DNA from 3 places in the Paenibacillus sp. FSL E2-0190 genome. Region 3 is predicted to be linked to each of the others. Evidence: riboswitches for the same ligand, from Rfam matches in the RefSeq annotation. Region 3 holds a riboswitch; each other region holds the start of a gene.

Region 1 (3,286 bases), 570 kb from region 3:
TTAAGTTTCTAAGCAATTTATAAAGTTAGGTACTCTGATTATATACCGCAGTAGCAGTAGCATTTGTAGTTGTCATTGTCTCTGTGGTGGCAACTAGTCTTGCTCTTGTAGTTGCAGTTGTTCTTACAGTTGTTGCAGTTGCAGCTGCCTCCCCCGGAGCAGAAACAAATCTTTAGAAAAACGTGCTTGCTTCCGGCTGGTACAGCCCGGTACGCACGGATCAAGTATTAAGAAGAAGTTGGTTAGGTTAAGAACGGAAAGGGAATTTGGAACTGTAGAAACGGAGTGTTCGCCCGAAAGATTTCCGTAGGAAAGCTAGCTTCGAAAGCATATGCTATCCTCGGATTTCTACCGCGAGAAGCGGTTCAATCAGGAAATCTGAGGATAACAGCGATCGGAAGTCCAAAATCCCTTGGAGTGGTTTCTACCTAACAAATTTTTTTAGTGCATCCGCTCGAAATAAGGCTAAGTGGAAGCTGACGTTTTGATAACAATTCAAATATGCTCGATTTCCATAATTCAAGGAGGGTTCATTCTATGAAAATGGTACTTCTATCAGGCGGTTCAGGTAAACGGTTATGGCCGTTGTCCAACGACTCACGTTCAAAGCAATTTCTAAAGGTACTTGAAAGCCCTCAAGGTGAACCAGAATCCATGGTACAACGTGTCTGGAGACAGCTGGAGGAAGCAGGGATGGCAGAATCATCTTATCTGGCCACCGGCCGTGGCCAAGTAGAAATGATACAAAGCCAACTGGGAAGTCATGTGCCGATTATCGTTGAACCGGAGCGTCGGGATACTTTTCCGGCTATCGCCTTAACAGCTACCTATCTTTATTCAGTGGCAGGTGTTTCTCCAGCGGAGACGGTAGCAATATTGCCTGTTGACCCTTATGTAGAAGCATCTTTTTTCGATACCATAGCTATGCTTGAGGGGACCATGCTGGAAAGTGGAGCAAATCTGGCTCTAATGGGTGTTGTTCCTGAACATGCCTCAGAGAAATACGGATATATTATTCCTACCACCGAAGAGGCGGGGGAAAATGGTTTTATGAAGGTGAGTCACTTTCAAGAGAAACCTGACCGCATACAAGCAGAACAGCTCATCGAGCAAAATGCCTTGTGGAATTGCGGAGTGTTTGCCTTCCGCTTAGGGTACTTGTTAGATATTTTGCAGCGTAAAGGGTTGCCTTTAGGATATGAAGAATTGCAGAAGCAGTATAAGCTATTGTCTTCCATCAGTTTTGATTATGAAGTGGTGGAGAAAGAAGAACATATTGTGGTGCAGCCGTATGATGGATTCTGGAAGGATCTTGGAACGTGGAATACGCTGACAGAGGAAATGAGCAGCAAGCATGTAGGAAAAGGTTTTGTGACGGCGGATTCTGAGGGGACTTGCTTGATTAATGAGCTGGACATTCCGATTACGGTAATTGGTGCGAAGGATCTGATCATTGCGGCTAGCCCGGATGGGATTCTAGTTACCCATAAAGCTGAGAGCCCACGGATTAAAGAAGTGCTGAAGACCTTTGAACAAAGACCGATGTACGAGGAACGCCGTTGGGGTCATTACAAAGTTATTGATTATGTGAAATATGATGAAGGCAATGAAGTGCTGACCAAACGGATTTTTATATCCGAGGGGAATAATATCAGCTATCAATTACATCGCAAGCGTAGTGAAATTTGGACAATCGTCAGCGGCGAAGCAAGTATTGTGCTGAATGAGAAAAAACATAATGTGAAGGCTGGGGACGTGGTACGTATACCGGAAGGAACGAAGCACGCGATCCTTGCTTTGACGGATGTTGAGTTTATAGAGGTACAGACGGGGTCTGAATTAGTAGAAGAAGATAACATACGTATTACTTTAGACTGGAATGATATAGAACTACAACAATTCATTTCATAGGTCTAACCTATCTATTTAACCAATTCAAAATTTCTTGAAACAGGTAAATTGACTCAATTATCAAAAAAAGTCATAAAAACACTAAATATATCATTAATTGTCGTCGATACTTACGGTAAGAGAGATTATTTCTCTTAAATTGAAAAGGCAAACCTATCGAAAGGTAGGGACGCAAAGCTATAGGGCCTTCGAAAGAGTGGCAGCCTGGCTACCGAAAGGGAGATTATTTTGAAAGCTTACCGTACGTATCGATTGTTTGGTGCATTTCTGTCACTCGTCCTGTTTCTGACTGCACTTCCGCTTGCTGTTGGAATTTCGCCGTCTGTTGTCATAGCTGCTTCAAATTCTGGAACGCCAGTTACCCCAGGTGCCTCACCTGAAGCCGTAAAGCTGCTTAACTATTTTTACTCGATCTCAGGAAAAGGTATTATTGCCGGTCAACATGACTATTTAGAAAGTCCAGATGAAATTAACAATATGCTGAAGGGAACCAGCGGACAATATGCGGCTCTTCACGGTTATGAAATGGGTGCGATCAGTGGCCAGTCCGAAGCAACGATGGCTTGGCAACGTCAAAATGTGGTGAACAGCGCCATCAACTGGAATAAAGCGGGCGGGATCGTAGCTATGACTTTTCATGCTAACCTGCCGGGCACCTCTTATGACTGGGATAATGTGAAAAAAACACTTAGCCAGAGTGAGTTCGATAGTTACGTTACACCGGGTACCAAGCAATATAACAATCTGATCGCTGAGCTTGATAAGGTGGCCGTCTCTTTAAAAAGCTTGCGCGATGCCAACGTTCCGGTGCTTTGGAGACCCTATCATGAAATGAACGGGAACTGGTTCTGGTGGGGGAAGAAAAATAACTTTTCTAAACTATGGAATATTATGTATGACCGTTTTGTTAACGTTCATAAATTAAATAATTTGTTATGGGTATGGAGTCCGAATGCTCCCAATGTTTGGTCAGATCCTTATGCGCTAACTTATCCAGGTGCTGATAAAGTAGATATTCTGGCAGCAGATATATACGAAAATGATTACCAGCAAAAATACTATGACAGCTTATTGAGTCTAGCCGCAGGCAAACCGATTGCGATCGGGGAAAATGGTGAAATGCCTAATCTGGAGAAGCTTCAGCAATCGCAAAGTAAATGGACGTATATGATGAGCTGGGGAAAAATGCTCTACGAGAATAACAGTGCAGACACAATCAAAACATTTATGAATAGCAACTATACCCTGACCAGAGATAAATTAAATACTGGTCTGGCACCGACACCTAGCGCCGCACCAGCGCCGGCACCTTCTGAAGAAGAGGGGGAGGCAGCAATTCCTCTCGCGAAGGGGCTTGCAGGAGAGTATTACAACA
Region 2 (3,286 bases), 2.8 Mb from region 3:
ACCTGTGGTTTTCTCCATACCCTTAAGAGCCATATCTAGTTGCTTATTATTGACCACGATAAAGATGACAGGGATATCTTTGCAGACAGCGGTGTTAATCTCAGCGCCGAGCATCATGAAACAACCATCACCTGTAATGCAGAGGACAGTTTCTTCAGGAGCTGCAACTTTTGCACCAATAGCCATGCCGATCGAATTACCCATGCAAGCAAAATACGCATCAAAAACAAAGCTGCCCGGTTTCTTAACCTTGTACCATTTTGCAGCGTGGAATCCATGACTTCCATCATCAACGAAAATTGAATTATTATAAGGGATCAAATCACTTAAAGTGCTCATTACGGAAGCAAGGGAAAGATTCTTGAGGGTTGGAAGCTCTTCTGAATAATCCGCATCGGCCAAAGCCTCACGTTTGGTGATTGTGCTTGGGTCAATATGATTTAGGCAGTGCACCAAATTATCGCGCAGGTCCCCAGTGACCGGTATCGTTTTGGACAATAGTATTTTTCCGACAAAGGTTGGATCAATATCAAATTGAATTAAAGTTGCTGGATGATTCTCCCGTTTAAGATTACAGATGGTCATATCACTTAAACGTGATCCAAGCACTATAAATAAATCGCTTTTATTCAATAAATCGTCCCCGTGGGTCGAACCGCCAACGCCAATAGGACCATGATAGAGTGGGTGATCCCAGACTATAGCCCCTTTTCCACCAGGAGATGTTACTACAGGAATATTAAAAGTTTCTGCGAGTTGAACAAGCTCTTTATGTGCTCCGGAGCGGTTAATTCCTTTACCCGCAATAATCAAAGGATTCTTAGCAGCTTGAATAGCTTCGATGACTCTATCGATATTAGCTTGACTAATTAGAGACTCTCTTTCTGGGATTACTATATTGCATTCTTCCAATACTTCAGTTTGTACATCAAAAGGAATACAAAGATGAACAGGACCCCGTTTGGTCAGGGCCACAGAAATCGCATGATTAAAAATAGTACCAAAGTGATCCCCACGTTCAACCAATTTACTGAACAAGGTGGCAGGTCTGAACATATCAGCTAAATCAGCCAGAAAAGAGGTGGAGTCCTGACATTGAGGAATTCCAAGCTCTGTAATGGATTGGTGGCCGGTAATAAATAGGACAGGTAGGTTGTTAGCTTTCGCATGTGCTGCTGCTGTAAGCAGGTTAGTTCCCCCAGGACCCGAAGTACCAAATGCTACGCCTAGGTTACCCGTTTTCAGCGCATACCCTGCTGCTTCGAATCCGGAGCTTGCTTCATGTCTGCCGGGAATAAATTCAATACCGTAATCCACCATCTTTAGAACAATTGGACAAATGGATTTGCCAATGATCCCAAAAGAATGGGTGACTCCAAGGTTACGTAGTGCTTCCGCCATGTAATCTGCGACTGTCTTCAAAAGAAACACCTCACAAGTTTTTTGATATATATTAGTTATTAATCTACCGAATAGATACGATAGATCAATATACTCAAAAAGTAAAAACCTGTGCTCTATAGTAAGCACAGGTTGGTGGCATAAGGCACCGCTAAGACTGAACAATAGTTCAGCCGTCCTGGTTCCTCTGCAACCTGGCAATCATGGCCTCAAAAGAAAAAATGAGGCTGTAGATCCATGGTTTTGCGTCATCCTCTTTCGAGGATTTTGCCAATATTAATTTATAGTTGATAAGAATAATTTTCCTTTACAATATATTCCTCATTAATTTTTGTCAACATAATCCGCTAAAAAAACTCGAAATTTGACGAAAGTCTTGTCCAAGAGATGAAGTTTTACCTCGCGAAAAAAACTGCCACCTAAGACTCAGCTTAGGTGGCAGTTGATAGTTTTGAACTAGAATTTAAAGATATGAATGGTTTTTTGCAGATTAAATACGGCCTGGGTCATTTTTTCCGTTTCTTCTGCAACAGACTGCAGGGCATTAATCTGTTCATTCATAGCCGCCGATACCTCTTCCGTGCCAGCAGCAGTTTCTTCGGTGATTGCTGAGATATTCTCAATTGCACTGGAAATTTTCAAGGCACTTTCTAGCATAAGATCACTCTCCGCAGAGAATGAAGAGATTTGCTCGGTAATGTACTGCACGCTTTGTACAATTTGTGCGAAAATATGGGCAGATTGAGTGATCATTTCATTCTGAACCTGCACAACCTCTTCATTGATGGCAATATTATCGATGGCTTGTTTAATATCTGACTCAATGCTGCGGACCAAGCCGAATACTTCTTTTGTGGATGCCGTAGATTCCTCAGCAAGCTTGCGAACCTCTTGAGCTACAACGGCAAAACCCCGACCATGCTCTCCGGCACGAGCAGCTTCGATGGAGGCATTCAGTGACAGCAGGTTGGTCTGCTCAGCGATCTCTGTGATGGTCTTGGTGATCATCGTAATCCCGCGGGCATTTTGTGAGAGAGCTTCAATAGTATCAGCCACTTTTTGTGTAGCCTCTATGTTTTTACGCATGCCTTCAGCCTGTGTATCTACGGATTGGCGCCCTTGCTCAACAAGTTCTAAGGTATGTATTGAACGTCTGTTCATTTCTTTGGTGGAGTTCGTATAATTGGATACTTTGGTCTCAATGTCTTTAATGGATTCTGTCATATCAGCGATATCCGTAGATATTTCATTTGCACCAAGAGCGAGCTCAGTAGAAGAAGAGGCTACTTGTGCCATGACAATTTTCAGGTTCTGGTTCTTATCTTCGATTCCGCGGCTTGCATCCATAACTTGACGGGTGATCTGCGATGCATCGGTCAGAATCTTCTTGAGCTTATCAATCATTGTGTTAAAGGAGCGGCTTACGTCACCCATTGAACCATTTTCGTCCGCTCTGCTAGTGAAATCACCCTTTGAAATACTGTGAGATACATTAGCAATATCATCAAAAGATGATGTAAGCGTTCTCTCCACGAAGCGAGCAACAGGTAAAGTCAGACCTGCAAGAACAACTACTAGTATAATTCCTACGAGAAATTGACCTAGAATCATTAACGTAACTAAGACAGGAATAGCAAACAGTGCGGCAACGAGGTAACATCCGGCAACAATTCTTTGTTTTAACGGAAGTTTGTGCATCCAGCTCATTGGTAAAATGTCCCCCTTATTAAATTTTATGTAATGGTGTTATTATAGGGGATTTATAGGTCATTGGTCTATAGAGAAGTGTCATAAATCTTCTTTAAGTAGTAGATATTTAGAATTCATGTCAAAATTCCTCATATATTGTGGAAATTGTTTTAATAGCAGACTTTACCATCCCTAC
Region 3 (3,286 bases):
TAAGAATAAACAGCAGCCTTTCCATTATGACGACCTTTATTGATTCTGGGGAGTTACAGGTGAATGTCTGTAGTATTGATATTTTCATAAGAACTTTTGTTTGTATATAATAAAAATAAATGTTCTTATTTTAGAGGCGATCAATGATGGAAATGAGTATCGACCAAACGGTTGGGATTATTTAATTTATCAGGTCAAGGTGAGCAAGATTACACAACGCGAGATCGAGATCCGTGCATCCGTGACAAACGTCCAACATAAACGAAGGGGATAAATATCATGCGGTGTATAACAATACGGCAGCCTTGGGCGACCTTAATTGCTCTTGGTGAAAAAGAGTTTGAAACTCGTTCATGGAGAACAGCCTACCGCGGCGAGTTAGGCATTCATGCCGGGATGCGGATCGACAAAAAGATTTGTGAACAGGAACCGTACAAATCAGTATTGGCGAAACATGGCTATACAGCGAATAATTTGCCGACAGGAGCTATTATTGCTACAGGTCAGCTCGCGGGATGTTATGTGGTTACTCCAGAGGTGGATTTAAGGGAATGGATCAATGGGAACGAATATGATTTTGGCGACTATAGCGAAGGACGGTTTGCCTGGAAGCTTGAAGGGGTTCATCCATTAAGTCATCCAATTCCAGCTAAAGGTCGGCTAAGCTTGTGGGAGCACTCCAATCACTTCTGAACGGCGAACAATATTTTTAATGTAATTTTTATGTGCCTATCAGCTTTTTTTCAGGTTCGAGGTATATATTAGAGACACCAAACACCCCCCAGTGTTTTGTGGTATATCTCTCTCAGGTCTTGCCAACTCCCATGGTAAGGCCTATTTTTTTGTTCACTAATTGATTGGGGGGAGAGAGCGCAGCGGCTTCTATACAGCTTTACTTAATCTGGTACTGTTCTTCGTAACTCTTAAAAGATGAAATATCCAGCCCTAGGTATCTGCGCATATGGATGGCAGCCTGAGCCGCAACAATGTCATTCAACAGCAGCATTCGTTCATGATAGCCACGACATATATACTTGGCTTCAATTCCCGTATTAAGTCTGTTTTGCTCATACACCTTGATTCCCCGTCTTCTCATTTCTGCACGGACATCCCTTAGATCTGTTGTAGCTACTGCAGCAGCTGTTCCAAGAACCTCCAGATAAGGGGCGGGTGTTCGTAAGTGTGTAGATAAAATGGCGGAGTCCCGTTCGAAAGCTGATAAAATCATCGGAAGCAATAAATAAGATTTCACCAGCATGTTGTCCCTGCTTTCTGCTCTATGCATGAATCTCATCACCTCTAATAGGAACGTATATTCGTATTCTACCCCGATATTCCAAAAATAATCAATGGTATTTCTAAACAGCTTATCCAATGTGATTAAATTCACAACTAAATAACGAAGAATAAATTATATTAAAAATTGTAATAATAAAAATTAATGTATCGGACACACATAAAGGAGAATTATGATGGAAAAAGAGGGCAGCCTCCAGCGTGGATTGTTTTTTGGTTTAATTCTGAGTGTTCCCTTATGGATATCCATATTGGGCTATATACAGTTACTTTAAAATTTAATGAAAAACCTTATGCGAAGCGCCTTTAGGCGCTTTTTTTGTGTGGTACTAATGCGGGGAATTATCGAAAGGAATTGATTGACAATTGTGGGTGTCGGGAGCTAAACTGTTATTAATTCAAAAGTATTAAAAGTCATAGACTGTTATTGGATAGAATGCTTCAGCTACCAGTTCTGGACTTGCAGTGTAATACATATATATAGTCATGATAATAGCAAACCGTCTGAAAGGGCGGGACGCAAAGTCCAGGAGTCTAAAGTGTCTTAAAGGCACAATGACCGTCCGACTGCCATGAGAAGGGAATTTCACTTCTTTTTGGCGGTCTTTTTTGTTGTTAGGTCCTTTAGAGTTTCTGGTAATTATTCTGATTAATATAAATCATAGTTTTAGGAGGTGTGCCATTTGAAAAGAAGAATAAAACCGTTACTCTCGCTTGTATTAGCTGGGATTTTGACGGTAGGTAGTGGGCTTTCCTCATTGGGAGCTGGAGTTGCTGGAGCTAGTAGTTCTTCTACATTGGGAATTGCAGCGGTCTACAACGTGTTTATTCTAGGGGATATAACAACAGTTTCGGATACGGAAGGAAGGTTTGCTGCTGGAGGTAACGTTAACTTAACCAACTATAGTGTTGGAGATAGGTTGACCGCTGCAGAGGTTTCCCTGACTGACACACTTGTTGTTGGAGGGAATCTTACTTTCAACGGAGGTACTGTTTATGGGAATATCGTGCACGGGGGAGATTTTTCAGGGAATGTAACGCTCCTCAAGGGTGGTACAAAAAGACAGGGGAGTACGATTGACTTTTCAGCCGTAGGTCAGTCTTTGAAGGACAAATCAGCAGAACTTGCAGCATTGCCGGCGAATGGAACAACAGTGTACCAATATGGCAGCCTTACCCTGACAGGTACAGATCCTGCGGTCAATGTTTTTAATGTTTCAGGAGATAACGTCTCTAATACCTACGGAATTACAATAAATGTTCCTTCAGGATCTACTGCAATTATTAATATTGATGGTTCTAACGTAAAAATGAAAAACTTCGGATTTCTACCTAATAACGTGTTGAACAGCAAGAAAATTTTGCTTAACTTTAGCCAAGCTGCGTATCTTGATATGGCAGGCATAGGTGTAATGGGAAGCATACTTGCCCCCTATGCTCATGTTGATTTTATTAATGGTCAGATTAACGGTACTTTAGTGGCGGCTTCACTCAAAGGTACTGGTGGTGGTGAATTTCACCACTATCCATACGATGGTGATGAACCCGGACCAACGCCGACACCAACGCCGACAGTGACGCCGACACCAACAGTGACACCAACGCCGACAGTGACGCCAACGCCGACAGTGACACCGACGCCAACACCAACAGTGACACCAACGCCGACAGTGACGCCAACACCGACACCAACGCCGACAGTGACGCCAACACCGACACCAACGCCGACAGTGACACCAACACCAACGCCAACACCGACACCAACACCGACGCCAACGCCGACGCCGACAGTGACACCGACGCCAACGCCAACAGTGACACCAACACCGACACCAACGCCGACAGTGACGCCAACACCGACACCAACGCCGACAGTGACACCAACACCAACGCCGACGCCGACAGTGACACCAACGCCGACGCCGACAGTGACACCAACGCCGACGCCGACAGTGACACCAACGCCGACGCCGACAGTGACACCAACGCC

Evidence for each region. A riboswitch is a leader RNA that binds a small molecule or an ion and turns the genes downstream of it on or off. The one in region 3 is predicted to bind cyclic di-GMP.
Region 1: another riboswitch for cyclic di-GMP. It lies ahead of NST25_RS04785 (glycosyl hydrolase); the one in region 3 lies ahead of NST25_RS02430 (choice-of-anchor A family protein).
Region 2: another riboswitch for cyclic di-GMP. It lies ahead of NST25_RS21145 (thiamine pyrophosphate-binding protein); the one in region 3 lies ahead of NST25_RS02430 (choice-of-anchor A family protein).

The regions. Positions count from the first base shown of each region.
Region 1 is NZ_CP150306.1:1,126,939-1,130,224, forward strand. It holds gene NST25_RS04780 (sugar phosphate nucleotidyltransferase) at 538-1,911, shown strand; cyclic di-GMP riboswitch class I at 2,048-2,127, shown strand; gene NST25_RS04785 (glycosyl hydrolase) at 2,140-3,286, shown strand, end outside.
Region 2 is NZ_CP150306.1:4,778,258-4,781,543, reverse strand. It holds gene NST25_RS21145 (thiamine pyrophosphate-binding protein) at 1-1,431, opposite strand, end outside; cyclic di-GMP riboswitch class I at 1,587-1,683, opposite strand; gene NST25_RS21140 (HAMP domain-containing methyl-accepting chemotaxis protein) at 1,858-3,108, opposite strand; gene NST25_RS21135 (YafY family protein) at 3,230-3,286, opposite strand, start outside.
Region 3 is NZ_CP150306.1:553,027-556,312, forward strand. It holds gene NST25_RS02420 (ASCH domain-containing protein) at 280-693, shown strand; gene NST25_RS02425 (hypothetical protein) at 893-1,285, opposite strand; cyclic di-GMP riboswitch class I at 1,781-1,871, shown strand; gene NST25_RS02430 (choice-of-anchor A family protein) at 1,980-3,286, shown strand, end outside.